DNA from 3 places in the Promicromonospora sp. NPDC060271 genome. Region 2 is predicted to be linked to each of the others. Evidence: riboswitches for the same ligand, from Rfam matches in the RefSeq annotation. Region 2 holds a riboswitch; each other region holds the start of a gene.

Region 1 (4,550 bases), on a different contig from region 2:
CACGGGGTTCTTCCGGGGACGCGACCGGGACGGGTCGTTCGGCTCCGGCCCGTTCGACCCGGACGAGTGGGGCGGCGACTACACCGAGTCCGACGCGTGGAACTTCCTGTTCCACCCGGTGCACGACGGCGCGGGCCTGGCCGCCCTGCACGGCGGCCGCGCGGGGCTGGAGCGGCTGCTGGACCGGTTCTTCGCCACGCCGGAGCGGGCGGACAAGCCAGGCACCTACGGGTCCGTGATCCACGAGATGGTCGAGGCGCGCGACGTCCGGATGGGCCAGTTCGGCCAGTCCAACCAGGTGTCCCATCACATCGCCTACGCGTGGCTGTTCGCCGGCCGGCCGGACCGCACGCAGGGGACCGTGCGCGAGGTCCTGGCCCGGCTGTGGACCGGCAACGAGATCGGGCAGGGCTACCACGGCGACGAGGACAACGGCGAGATGTCGGCCTGGTACGTCCTGTCCGCCCTGGGGCTGTACCCGCTGGAGATCGGGTCCTCGCGCTGGGCGGTCGGCTCGCCGCTCTTCGAGCGCGCGGTGGTGCACCGGCCCGACGGCGACCTCGTGGTCGAGGCACCGGGCGCGGCCGACCGCTGGTACGTGGCGGGGCTGGAGCTGTCGGACGTCGATGGCGCGGCCCGGGCGGTGGAGGCGCCGTCGGTGGAGCACGGCGACCTGACCGGGGGAGCGACCCTCCGGTTCGCCATGTCCGGGACGCCGACGAGCTGGGGCATGCCGGCGTCGGCGGGCCCGGCGGGTGCGGGCAGCGGCCCGGACGGCGAGCCGGTCCGGCCGTGGCAGCGGGCCGACGGCGGCTGGCACGGCGTCGACGGGCCCCTGCCACGGCTGACGGACGGCGACCTGACGACGGCCGCCGAGGTAGCGGGTGTGCTCGAGTGGCGTCCGTTCGGCAACGTCCCGGAGGGTGCCGTGCTCCGTGCGTACACGCTGACGTCGTCTGCGGGGCCGGATCGGCAGCCGCCGTCGGCGTGGCGCCTGGTCGCGGACGACGGCCGCGTGCTGGATGAGCGGTCCGGCGAGCAGTGGCCCTGGCCGGGTCATCTGCGCCCGTTCGTGCTGGCCGAGCCGGTACCGCTGACCGGCCTGAGGCTGGAGACCGGCGAGGGCGGCGTGCTCGCCCAGGTGGAGCTGCTCGCCGACTGAACCGAGGCGCTGAGGGGTGGGCCGGGAGAACAGGTACCCCGCGGAGTGTGTTGCTGAGAGTAGACGACGTCCACTCTCAGCAACACACCTGCCCCGCGTGGTCTTTCCCGGCGGTCCCGCGCGGTTCCGGTATGTGAGATCTGACCATGGATCGTTGACTTCTATCGGTTCCATTCGTATGTTCTCTGACATCCAGAAGAACCGCACTAATCCGATCGGAAAGATGTAGTAATCCTGGACAGGTCATGAGCTCCGACGCGAAGCCCCGGCTGGTCGGACGGCAACCCCCCGCGCGGGTGGGTGCCCCGGGTGAGGACCAGGCCACCGCCGTCCGGCGGATGACAACACGCGTCGCTCGCCGCTGGGCGAGCAGGTGAGGAGAACGACGATGACCCGGAGCGCTGCCCCCGCCGTCCACGTGTCCCTGCCGTCCTGGAACATCTCCCCGCGGGCCGGTGCTGCCCCGCGCACGGGCATGTGTTGTCGCCGCTCCGTCCGCTGACCGCGGCAGACCTCGACCCTCCTCCTCCCATACCTTCCGGCAGCCACGCTCCCGGGGTGACCCAGCAATGCCGAAGTGCGCAGACCGTGCGCCGCCGGCTGGGACGCCCGGGTGCCGCCGCGCAGCCGTAGCCCCGAACGGAGCCCCGCCGTGCCGTACCCACCGCAGCCCACCTCCATCACCTCCGCCTCCTCCTCGCTCCGTCCCGTCGTGCTCGGCGTGGACCTCACCTCGGCCGGTGCCCGTCCCGGCGCGCACCGCGCCCGCGGCCCGATCCCGCCCCGCGCGTTCGACGGCGAACGCTTCCTCCAGCTCGTCCGCACCGCCGACCGTGCGCTGCTCGACCTCGTCACCCTCGACGAGGGCTTCCTGCTGCACCCCGGCCGTGGCCAGGTGACCGCTCGGCTCGACACCGTGGTCGCGGCGGCTCGCGCGGCCCGGGTCACGACGGGGATCGGCCTGGTCGCCGCCGTCGACACCGTCCACACCGAGGCGGCGCACACCGCCGTCGCCCTCAGCAGCGTCGACCGCGCGAGCAGCGGCCGGGCGGGCTGGCAGGCCGTCCGGCAGACGGCGGTCCCCGAGCCCGACGAGGCCTGGGCGTCCCGGGTCGAGCTGGGCATCCAGTCCGTGCACCGGGTGTGGACGGGTCGGCCCGGCACCGGCTCGGGCGCGGTCGAGCTCGACGCCGAGGGCCGCTTCCGCGTCGACCACGACGGCATCCGGTTCGCGATCCGCAGCCGCCCGAACCGTGGCGGGGCGGCACTGTCCCGGGTGCGTCCGCCGGTCGTCCTGCGCGTGCGCTCCGAGGCGAGCGCCAGGCTGGCGGGGCGCACCGCCGACGTCGTGCGGATCGCCGTGCGAGACGCCGCACAGGCGGTCCGGCTGCGGCGGCTCGTGCGCGACTCGGCGCTGTCCGCCGGACGCGACCCGGAGGAGTTGCGGGTGCTCGCCGAGGTGTACGTGGTGCTCGCCGCCGAACGGGCCAGCGCCCAGGCCCGGCTGGAGCTCGTCGAGGCGCTCGAAGGTCCGGAGCCCGGGCGCGGCGCGCACGTCGTCGCGGACACGCCGGACGAGCTGGCGGTCCTCGTCGCCGACTGGGCCGCCGTCGGCGCCGCCGACGGGTTCCTGCTGCGCCCGTCGTCACTCAGCGCGGACCTCGACGCGATCACCGACCACCTCGTGCCGGCCCTGCAGCGGGCCGGGCTGTTCCGTACCGAGCGCACGGAGACCACGCTGCGTGGATCGCTCGGGCTGCGCGACGGCGCCGCCGCTTCCCGCGCGCTGCCGACGGGCCGGCTGCTGAGCGCCTGACGGCTACCCCTGGGCGGCGGCCCCCCGACGGGCCGCCGTCAACCATCGATCCTTGAGGAGAACATCATGAGCACCCCTGAGCTGCGCAACCCTGAGAACGCCGGCGCCAAGGTTGCGGGCGGCGCGCTGCTGATCGACGTCCGCTCCGCGGCGGGCCGGGCGGCGACCGGCGAGATCCCCGGCGCCACGCTCGTCGACCGGAGCAACCTCGACGCGCTGTTCGGGCCGTCGGACAACCCCGCGATCACCCTCGACACACCGGTCGTCGTCGTGTGCGGCTCGGTCGACGGCTCCGGCCCGGTCGCCGAGGCGCTCGCGGCGCGCGGCTACACCGACGTCTCGCACGTCGAGGGCGGGTTCCCTGCCTGGAAGGACGCCGGCCTGCCCGCGACCGAGCCCGAGCCGAGCGCCGCACCGAGCGCTGCGCCATGACCGGGTTCGCCACCCGGCAGGTGCACGCAGGCGGCGCGGAGCGCGACGCCGGAGGGGCCGGCGCCGCACAGAGCGCGTCACAGAGCGCCGCACGGAGCACCGCACCGGAGCGCCGTCCGACCCCACGCGCCACGCCGGTCTACCTGACCGCCGGGTTCGAGTTCGAGGAGTGGGAGCAGGCAGGCGGCCACTTCGGCGGAGGCCAGGGTTACGCCTACACCCGCACCGGCAACCCGACCACCACCGCGGTCGAGCGCCGGATCGCGGCGCTCGAGGGCGGTGCGGACGCCCTGTTCGTGGCGAGCGGCCAGGCGGCCGTCACCGTCGCGCTGCTCGGCCTGGTCGCGGCCGGGCAGCGTGTGCTGGCCGCCGCCAGCCTGTACGAGGGGACGCGCGGGCTGCTCCTGGAGAACCTGCCGCGCCTCGGCATCGAGGCCGACTTCGTCGACGACGCCGCCGACCCGGCCGCGTGGGAGCGCGCGATCCGCCCCGAGACCCGGGTGCTGTTCCTCGAGTCGATCCCCAACGCCCGCAACGACCTGCCCGACCTCGCTGCCGTGGCCGACGTCGCGCACGCCAACGGGCTGGCGCTCGTCGTGGACAACACGCTCGCCACGCCCTACCTGCTGCGTCCGATCGAGCACGGGGCCGACGTCGTGGTGCACTCCGCGAGCAAGTTCCTGGCCGGGCACGGTTCGGTGCTGGGCGGCGTCGTCGTCGACTCCGGGACGTTCGACGCCGCCGCGTCGGGCGCGCTCTACCCGCACCTCGTGGCGCCGTCGCGCACCGGAGGGGCGAGCGTGGCCGCACGCCACGGCGGCCTGGCCCGCCTGGCGTACGCGCGCGAGACGGTGGCGCCGCGGTTCGGCCCCACACCGTCCCCGCTGAACGCCTTCCTCGTGGGGCAGGGGATCGAGACCCTGTCGTTGCGGGTGGCGCGGCAGAGCGCGACGGCGCTGGAGGTCGCGCGGTGGCTGGCGTTCCGGCCTGAGGTCGCGTCCGTGGACTACTGCGGGCTGGACTCGAGCCCGTCGTACGCCCTGGCCAAGCGCTACCTGCCCGACGGACAGGGCTCCGTCTTCACCTTCACGCTGCACGGCGGCGCCCCGGCGGCCCGCGCGTTCGTCGAGGCGGTGGAGG
Region 2 (4,550 bases):
GCCGTCAGAGGCTCCCCCACTCGGTGGCAGCCTGGGCCAGCCGCGCGTGAGCGGCGGCGAGGGCCGGGCCGGGCGGCGTGCCCCGCCGCACCGCCAGGTAGATCGTGTTCAGCGGCGGCGCCACCGGATGGTGGAGCTGCACGACCTGGCCGCTCTCCAGCGCCTGCGCGACGAGGTACCGCGGCAGCACCGAGACGCCGGCCCCGGCGGTCACCGCCGCCAGCACCGCGCGCAGGTCCGGGACCACGAGGGACGTCGTGTTGGGCGGCCTGCGGCCGAACTCGCTGCGCCAGTAGCGGCGCACGATCGGGAGCTCCTCCGCGTAGGCGACCAGCGGCAGGTGCGACAGCGCGACGACCGGGTCGGCGGCGAGCCGCACGGGGTCGACCGTGTGGGCCAGCGACGCCGGGCCCACGAGCAGGAACTCCTCGTCGACCAGCGGCGTCGCCACGACGGCGTCCTGCCGGGGGCGTACCGACGCCACGACCAGGTCGAGGTGGCCGGCGGCCAGCGCGGCCAGCAGCTCGTCCCCGAGGCCGAGCGCGACCCGGACCTGCAGGCCCTGGGCGACCAGGGGCGCGAGGGCGGGCAGCGCCCGAACGGTCATCATCTCGGCCGCGCCGCCGATCCGGACGAGCCCCCGGACCGCCGGGGTCGCGTCCCCAGGGCCCAGCGCGGCCCGGAGCTCGTCCACGTGCAGTCCGACCTGGGCGGCCAGCGCAACGGCCCGCTCGGTGGGCTCGGCGCCCTTGCGCGACCGCACGAACAGCCGCGCCCCGAGCTGTTCCTCGAGCCGCGCGAGCTGCCCCGTGACGGCGGGCTGGCTCACGCCCAGGCGCTCCGCCGCGGCGGACAGTGAGCCGGTGCGGTAGACCTCCAGGAACGTCGCGAGGAGGTCGAGTCCCGGCACCCGCGTCACCATCCGTCCCCCGAAGTTGCGGCCCAGCCTTGCCTGGTGCTCAGGCTAACCGTGCCGGCCCGACGGCGGGTGTCAGCGTCCGGCGAGCGCCTCGAGCACCGCCTCGGCTGTCGCGGTGCTGGACCGGGGGTTCTGCCCGGTGATGAGGTTGCCGTCCTGGACCACTGTGCTGCTCCAGGGCGCGCCGGTCCTGACGACGGCGCCCCGTTCGCGCAGCTCGGTCTCCACGAGGAACGGCGCGCCGTCCCCGAGGCCGCCCTGGCGCTCCTCCTCGTCCGTGAAGGAGGTGAGCTCGCGTCCCGCATAGGCGAAGGCGCCGTCCGGGGTCTCGGCGCTCAGCAGCGCGGCGGCGCCGTGGCAGAGCGCGGCCACCGTCGTCCGCCGCGTGTTCGCGGCGACCAGCAGCCGGCCGAGGTCGGCGTCGGACACGAGGTCGGCCATGGGGGCATGGCCACCGGGGATGTAGATGGCGTCGTAGTCGTCGACGCGGACGTCGGCCAGCGCGAGCGGGTGGGCGAGCTGGTCCGCGATGGAGTCCAGGTAGGCGCGGAACTCCGCGGCGTCGGCGGCGGCCACGCCACCTCGTTCGTCCAGGCTGATCTCGTCGACGGTTGGCCGCACGCCGCCGGGCGTCGCGAGGTCGACCGTGGCACCGGCGGCGGTCAGCGTGCGGTGCGACGCGGCGACCTCCTCGGCCCAGTAGCCGGTGGGGTGCGCGGTCCCGTCGGCCAGGCGCAGGCTGTTCGCGGCGGACAGGACCATCAGGATCTTCGGCATCGTGGTTGCGACCTTCTCTGTGCGGGGATGCTGTGTGGGGAGAACGCCAGCATCCATCACCGAATGCCGAGCCGGCCGGGCACTGCCATAACTCTGCTTATGGCACCGACTTGACCATGCACCTGCTGCCAGATCGGGGCCTCGCCTGGCAGCAACCGCATGGTCGTCGGGCGACCCGCAGATCGACCGCGCCGCTTGGCCCACTTTTCGGCCGCTCACCAGCCACGACGCGATCGTCTTGAGGGGTGGACGCTTTTCCGCTCACATCGCGGTCATGCTTACGATCCAGGTCAATCATCCAGAGCGGTCGAGAGTCCTGGCTCAACGACACCGCAGCAACCTGCCTCCGGAGCGCCAATTCCGGGCAAGGTGCTAACGCCAGGTCCGATGGAGCTGATACGCATGGCAGTCGAGTTCACGCACCTTCCCCCCGCCACGATCCTGGGCTACCCGCGCATCGGCCGACGGCGCGAGCTCAAGCGCGCTGTCGAGTCGTTCTGGGCCGGGCGCACCACGGCCGACGAGCTGGAGGCCACAGCCCGTGACCTGCGGCTGACCACGGCCCGGCATCTCGCCGGGCTGGGCCTGGACGGCACGGCCGCCGTCCCCGGCTCGTTCTCGTTCTACGACCAGGTGCTCGACGTCGTCGCCCTGCTGGGCGCGGTGCCCGAGCGGTTCCGGGACCTGGTCCCGGCAGGCTCGACCGACGAGAGCGCCGGCGCTCTCTCCCTGGAGGGCTACTTCACGCTGGCCCGCGGCGAGGGCGACAAGCCGCCGCTCGAGATGACCAAGTGGTTCGACACGAACTACCACTACCTCGTCCCGGAGATCGGGCCGGACACCCCGATCGGGTTCGTGGACGACCGCGTCGTGCGCCAGTTCACGGAGCTCGCCCGGCCCGCCGACGACGGCCAGGCAGTCGTGACCCGCCCCGTCCTGGTGGGCCCGGTGACGTTCCTGCTGCTCAGCAAGGCAGCCGACAAGGCACCCGAGGGCTTCCGCCCGCTGGACCGGCTCGACGACGTCGTCGCCGCCTACGCCGACGTGCTGCGCGCCCTGGCCGCCGCGGGCGCGCCCTGGGTACAGCTCGACGAGCCCGCCCTGGTCACGGACCTGCTGGACGTCCCGTTCTCCGAGGTGGCCGACGCCGTGCGCCGGGCCTACACGCGGCTCGCCACCGACCTCTCCCCCACCGCCTCCGACGCGGCCGGCGCGGACGGCCCGGCCGAGCGTCCCGCGATCCTGGTCACGGCGCCGTACGGCGACCTGCGCAGCGAGGCCGGCGACGGGCTCGCGCTGCTGGCGGGCACGGACGTCGAGGCGATCGCCGTCGACCTCGTCAAGGGCGCCGTCCCGACCGGCCCCGTCCCGGGCCTGGCGACCAAGACCCTGGTGGCCGGCGTCATCGACGGGCACAACATCTGGCGCGCCGACCTCGACGCCCGCCTGACCACGCTCGAAGGCCTGACCGCGCCGGGCACGGGGCTCGGGGCCGGGGCGGTCGCCGTCGGCACCTCGACCTCTCTGCTGCACGTGCCGCACGACGTCGCCGACGAGCCGCGCCTCGACGCGGGCCTGAAGTCATGGCTCGCGTTCGCCGACCAGAAGGTCGCCGAGGTCGTCACGCTGGCGGCCGGCCTGACCGCCGGCCGGCCGGCGGTCGCCGACGCGCTCGCCGAGTCGACGGCGGCCGTACGGTCCCGCGCCCAGGCGCCCGGCGTCGTCGTACCGGAGGTGCGGGAGCGGACCGCTGCGCTGACCGCCGCCGACGTCGAACGCGCGCCGTACGCCGAGCGGGCCGCGGCCCAGCAGGCGAGGCTCGACCTGCCGCCGCTGCCGACCACCACCATCGGCTCGTTCCCGCAGACGGCGGAGATCCGCAGGACCCGGGCGGCCTGGGTGCGCGGTGAGCTGTCCGACGCCGAGTACACGGCCGCCATGCGCGCCGAGATCGCGAGCACCGTCGCCCTCCAGGAGGAGCTGGGCCTGGACGTGCTGGTGCACGGCGAGCCCGAGCGCAACGACATGGTGCAGTACTTCGCGGAGCAGCTCGACGGCTTCGTGACGACGGTGCACGGCTGGGTGCAGTCGTACGGGTCGCGCTGCGTGCGCCCGCCGATCCTGTGGGGCGACGTGTCCCGGCCCGCGCCGCTGACCGTGGAGTGGACCGCGTACGCGGCGTCGCTCACCGACAAGCCGGTCAAGGGCATGCTCACGGGCCCGGTCACCATCCTGGCGTGGTCGTTCGTCCGCGACGACCTGCCGCTGGGCGACACGGCCGACCAGGTCGCCCTGGCCCTCCGCGACGAGGTGACGGACCTGGAGGAGGCGGGCATCGGCGTCGTGCAGGTGGACGAGCCCGCACTGCGCGAGCTGCTGCCGCTGCGCAAGGCCGACCACCCCGGCTACCTCGACTGGTCGGTGCGCTCGTTCCGGCTCTCGACCGCCGGGGCCGGCACCGCGACCCAGGTGCACACGCACCTGTGCTACTCGGAGTTCGGCCAGGTCATCGGCGCGATCGACGGTCTGGACGCCGACGTGACGTCGGTCGAGGCGGCGCGGTCCCGCATGGAGATCGTGCCCGAGCTGGCCGACGCGGGCTACGGGCGCGGCATCGGGCCGGGCGTCTACGACATCCACAGCCCGCGCGTGCCGTCGGTCGAGGAGGTGACCGAGCTCGTGCGGCTCGCCGCCAAGTCGATCGACCCGCGCCTGGTCTGGGTCAACCCGGACTGCGGCCTCAAGACGCGCGCCTACGCGGAGACCAAGGAGTCGCTCCGCAACCTGGTGCGCGCAACTGAAGAGGTCCGAGCCACCCTCTGACCCCTCGTTGAGTGCTGGATATTCGCCCCGC
Region 3 (4,550 bases), on a different contig from region 2:
CGCCTGGACCTCCAGGACGAGGTCCTGGACGAGGCCGACGGCGTCCCGCCGCAGGCCGCACAGGCGATAGCCAAGGCCGACGTGGCCGAGCTGGAGGGCAAGAAGGCCCAAGCCCTCCGCCTCTTGAAAGAGGCAAGCGAAGACTGACCCGACCTGACCTACGAGGGGTGGGGGAAGGAGAGGTGCGGCCGGCCTCGCTCACGGGCCCCAGGGGCCCTCGGCTACGGCTTGACGGCCGGCCGCACCTCTCCTTCCCCCACCCCGGACGGAACCAGAAAAACTCAGCGCGAAACAGCCAACGCCTGCTCCAGATCCTCGATCAGATCGAGCGTGTCCTCCAGGCCTACCGACAGTCGCACGGTCGTCTCCGCGATGCCAACGGCGGCGCGCCCCACCGCACCGAGCTTGCGGTGCGTGGTGGTCGCGGGATGCGTGACGAGCGACTTCGCGTCCCCGAGGTTGTTCGAGATGTCGATCACCTGGAGCGCGTCGAGGAACCCGAAGGTCCGCTTCTTCGCGGTCTCGGCGTCCGTGCCCTCCGGCACCGCGAGGTCGAACGTGACCACGGTGCCGCCCCCGCTCATCTGCGCGCGAGCGAGCTCGGCCTGCGGGTGGGAGTCGAGGAACGGGTAGCGCACGGTGCCCACCCCTGGCAGCTCCTCCAGGGCCCGCGCGACGGCGAGCGCGCTCGCGCCCTGTGCCGCGAGCCGCACCGGCAGCGTCTCCAGCCCCTTGATCAGCGTCCACGCGTTGAAGGGTGAGAGCGACGGCCCGGTGTTGCGGATGAACGTCTGCACGGGCCCGGTCACGTACTCGGTGGTGCCGAGGATGGCGCCGCCCAGCACACGCCCCTGCCCGTCGATGTGCTTGGTCGCGGAGTAGACGACGACGTCGGCGCCCAGCTCCAGCGGCCGCTGCAGCAGCGGGGTGGCGAACACGTTGTCGAGCACGACGGTCGCCCCGGCGGCGTGCGCGAGGTCGGCGACGGCGCGCACGTCCACGATGTCCTGCATCGGGTTGGAGGGCGTCTCGAAGAACACGACGTCGGCGGGCGTCGAGAGCGCCTCCTCCCACTGGGCGAGCACGTGCCCGTCCACGTAGTCGGTGCGCACGCCCCACTTCTTGAAGACCTCCTCGAAGATCACGACGCTGGACCCGAACAGGGCCCGGGCCGCGACGATCCGCGATCCGGACTGCACGAGCGCGGCGAGCGACGTGAAGACCGCTGACATCCCGGTCGCCGTCGCGTAGCAGGCCTCAGCGCCCTCCAGCAGGCGCAGACGCTCCTCGAACGTGTGGACCGTCGGGTTGCCGTAGCGCGAGTAGACGAACCGGTCGAGGTCGCCGGCGAAGGCGGCCTCCGCCTCGGCCGCCGAGTCGTAGACGTAGCCCTGGGTGAGGAACAGCGCCTCGCCCGTCTCCTGGAACTCGGTCCGCTGGTGACCGCCGCGGACGGCGAGCGTCGCGGGTCGGACGTGCCGGGGGAGCGGCTTGCGGCCGGACCCGCCGGGGGTCGCGTCGGGCGGGAAGGCTCCGGTGACCGTCACTGAGCGCCCTCCGTCCAGGGCAGCCCGGCGACCTTCCAGCCCTGCTGGTCGCGGACGCCGTCGGCGCCGGGCGCACCCTCGAAGCCCTCCAGCACGTTGTACGACGGCGCGATGCCTGCCGCCGTGGCGAGCCGTGCCGCGCCGATCGAACGCTGGCCGGAGCGGCACAGGAACACGACCGGACCGTCCGTCACGCCCGCGGCCTTGAGCTCCTCCAGGAACTGCTGGTTGGGGCGGCCGCCGGCCCGCACCCACTCGCTGAACACCGGCTGCTTCTCGAGCGAGGCGGTGTCGGGGATGCCGATAGCGCGCCACTCGCCCTCGGTGCGGACGTCCACGAGGGTGGCGGCCGGGTCCGCGGCGAGCAGGTCCCAGGCCTGCTGGGGCGTGAGGTCGCCGGCGTAGCCGTCGGCGGGGCGGGCTTCGCTGTGCGCGGGGACGCTCATGTGCTCCTCCATCGGTCGTGGCGGTAGCACCCTCGTCCGTTCTCGCCAGGCCGGTATGACAGGGCGGGAACGCTGGGTTGCTGCGGCGTCGTCGTGCCACGTCACTCGGCCGCTCGGGATGGTCGCTTTGATCCTACGACACGACGTCCGGTAGGTGGGATGCTGTCTCGCACTCTGGTCGGGGCTAGGGTCGCGGTGTGGATGGCACTGTGGACAAGCCTGTGGAAGCTGTGGATAGCCCTGTGGATGAAGCCAGGGACGACCGGGAGCTGACCGGCGACGTCCCCGGCTGGCCGGTGCCGGCGTGGCCGGCCGAGGTGCGTGAGCACTCCGCGATGTACCGGGCCGACGCCGACCGGATCGCCGCGCTCATCTCACAGCCGGAGCGACCGGATCGTGAGACCAGTATCTGAGACGAGCGTTGACAGGAATTTTGCCGCAGCACAGGATGACGTCAGGTCATGAGTGCCAGCGTCAAGCCCCGGCTCGCTGGTCGGCAACCCTCCTACCGCGGTGGGGTGCCCCGGGTGACGACCTGGCCGCGTGCAGCCGCGCGTGGCAAGCGCGGGGGAACCTCCCCCAGGACTGTGCTGGAGGACGTCATGTCTGCAACCACCCTCACCCGTGACGGCGCGGTCGCCGACGTCGCCCCGCTGCGGCCCGTCGTCGGCGGCGAGACGCTCGTCCCGCTGGTGGACGGCAGCCGGGTCCCGTACGCGAACCTCGACGTCGCCGCGTCGGCGCCGGCCCTGCAGGCCGTGGCCGACCGCGTCACCCAGGTGCTGCCCCTGTACGCCAGCGTGCACCGCGGCGCCGGGTACCTCTCCCAGGTGAGCACAGCGCTCTACGAGACCGCCCGCCGCACCATCGGTGCGTTCGTCGGCGCCCGCGAGGACGACCTGACGATCATCACGCGGAACACGACCGACTCCCTCAACCTGCTGGCCGGCTGCATCCCCGCGCAGGCCGACGGCGCGCCGGGCCGGGTGCTCGTGCTCGACGTCGAGCACCACGCGAACCTGCTGCCCTGGCAGCGCGGTACCGACGCGACCGTGGTGACCGGTGGCGCGACGGTCGCCGAGACGCTCGACCAGATCCGCGAGGAGCTGTCCGACGCCGCCGCCGCGGGACGCCCGTTCGCCCTCCTCGCCCTCACCGGCGCCTCCAACGTGACGGGGGAGTCGCTCCCGGTCGACAAGATCGTCGCGATCGCTCACGAGTACGGCGCCCGCGTGGTGCTCGACGGCGCCCAGCTCGTACCCCACCGCCGCATCTCCCTGGAGACCACCGGCGTCGACTACCTCGCCTTCTCCGGGCACAAGACCTACGCCCCGTTCGGCGCGGGCGCGCTGGTGGGCCGCCGCGACTGGCTCGACGCAGGCACGCCGTATCTCGCGGGCGGCGGCGCCGTGCGGCGCGTGCGGGTGGCAGGCACCGAATGGCACGAGGGCCCCGCCAGGCACGAGGCCGGATCCCCCAACGTCATCGGTGCGGTGGCGCTGGCAGCGGCGTGCGAGGAGCTCGCCGCGCTCGCTCCCGCCGACGTCGCGGCGCACGAGAACGCGCTCCGCCGTCGGCTCGTGTCGGGGCTCGAGGCGATCGACCGCGTCGAGGTCGTGCGCGTGTGGGCAGACGCCGTCGACCCGGTGGGCGTGGTGACGTTCACCGTGGCGGGCTACGACCCGGGCCTCGTGGCGGCATACCTGTCCGCCGAGCACGGGATCGGCGTGCGCGACGGCCGGTTCTGCGCCCACCCGCTGCTCGGCCGCCTCGGGTTCGACGCCGGTGCGGTGCGCGCCTCGGTCGGCGTCGGCACCGCAGGCGAGGAGGTCGAGCGCCTGATCTCGGCGGTGGGCCGGCTGGTGGCCGAGGGCCCGCAGGCCGGGTACGACGTCGTCGACGGGCTCTGGGTCGTGACCGACGACCCGCGCCCCGTCCCGGAGGGCTCAGGGCTCGCCGGCCTGCTGGCGACCGCCGCCCTGGGCTTCGACGAGAACTTCGGCTGCCTCCCGGACGAGGCGTAGCACGTGTCAGACGGGCAGGTCACCCGAGTGACCTGCACGTCTGACACGTCAGAGGGGGAACGTGCGCGGGCGGGGGAGCTCCGCCTCCAGCTGGGCCGCCAGCGCCAGCAGGGTGAGCTCGCCGCCCGGCCTGCCGACGATCTGCACGCCCATCGGCAGGCCCGCCGGCGCCTCGGGGGTGGCCTCGGTCCAGTGCGTCGGCACGGTGATCGCCGGCAGTCCCGCGACGTTGAGCATCGACGTGAACGGCGTGTACTGGCACTGCTGCTCGAAGTTCCGCTCGGGGTCCTCGGCGTCGTACCAGCCGATGGGCCGGGGCGTGAGGGCGAGGGCGGGCGTCAGCACGGCGTCGTACGCGCTGACCTGCGTCACCAGGGACCGCTCGAAGGCGGTGAGCGTGCGCACCGCCTCGGCGAGCTGCCGCGCGGGCACCTCGCGACCCGACCGGATCAGCCACCGCGTCAGCGGCTCCAGCCTGCCGAGCGTCTCCGGGTCGTCGATCGGCACCGCGGAGGCGCCGCCCATCCACAGCG

Evidence for each region. A riboswitch is a leader RNA that binds a small molecule or an ion and turns the genes downstream of it on or off. The one in region 2 is predicted to bind S-adenosylmethionine.
Region 1: it holds a riboswitch for S-adenosylmethionine, as region 2 does, so the genes downstream of both, ACFWE2_RS07560 (LLM class flavin-dependent oxidoreductase) here and metE (5-methyltetrahydropteroyltriglutamate--homocysteine S-methyltransferase) in region 2, are expected to answer to the same signal.
Region 3: it holds a riboswitch for S-adenosylmethionine, as region 2 does, so the genes downstream of both, ACFWE2_RS19195 (aminotransferase class V-fold PLP-dependent enzyme) here and metE (5-methyltetrahydropteroyltriglutamate--homocysteine S-methyltransferase) in region 2, are expected to answer to the same signal.

Annotation. Positions count from the first base shown of each region.
Region 1 covers NZ_JBHXBG010000032.1:4,541-9,090, forward strand. Annotated here, with positions in the region: gene ACFWE2_RS07555 (GH92 family glycosyl hydrolase) at 1-1,162, shown strand, start outside; SAM riboswitch class IV at 1,404-1,515, shown strand; gene ACFWE2_RS07560 (LLM class flavin-dependent oxidoreductase) at 1,815-2,978, shown strand; gene ACFWE2_RS07565 (rhodanese-like domain-containing protein) at 3,045-3,410, shown strand; gene ACFWE2_RS07570 (O-acetylhomoserine aminocarboxypropyltransferase/cysteine synthase family protein) at 3,407-4,550, shown strand, end outside.
Region 2 covers NZ_JBHXBG010000065.1:15,798-20,347, forward strand. Annotated here, with positions in the region: gene ACFWE2_RS12130 (LysR family transcriptional regulator) at 5-910, opposite strand; gene ACFWE2_RS12135 (type 1 glutamine amidotransferase domain-containing protein) at 992-1,696, opposite strand; SAM riboswitch class I at 1,988-2,090, shown strand; gene metE (5-methyltetrahydropteroyltriglutamate--homocysteine S-methyltransferase) at 2,099-4,519, shown strand.
Region 3 covers NZ_JBHXBG010000140.1:2,096-6,645, reverse strand. Annotated here, with positions in the region: gene ACFWE2_RS19215 (glycoside hydrolase family 3 N-terminal domain-containing protein) at 1-147, shown strand, start outside; gene ACFWE2_RS19210 (O-succinylhomoserine sulfhydrylase) at 282-1,547, opposite strand; gene ACFWE2_RS19205 (rhodanese-like domain-containing protein) at 1,544-1,993, opposite strand; gene ACFWE2_RS19200 (hypothetical protein) at 2,236-2,406, shown strand; SAM riboswitch class IV at 2,451-2,564, shown strand; gene ACFWE2_RS19195 (aminotransferase class V-fold PLP-dependent enzyme) at 2,596-4,017, shown strand; gene ACFWE2_RS19190 (amidase) at 4,066-4,550, opposite strand, start outside.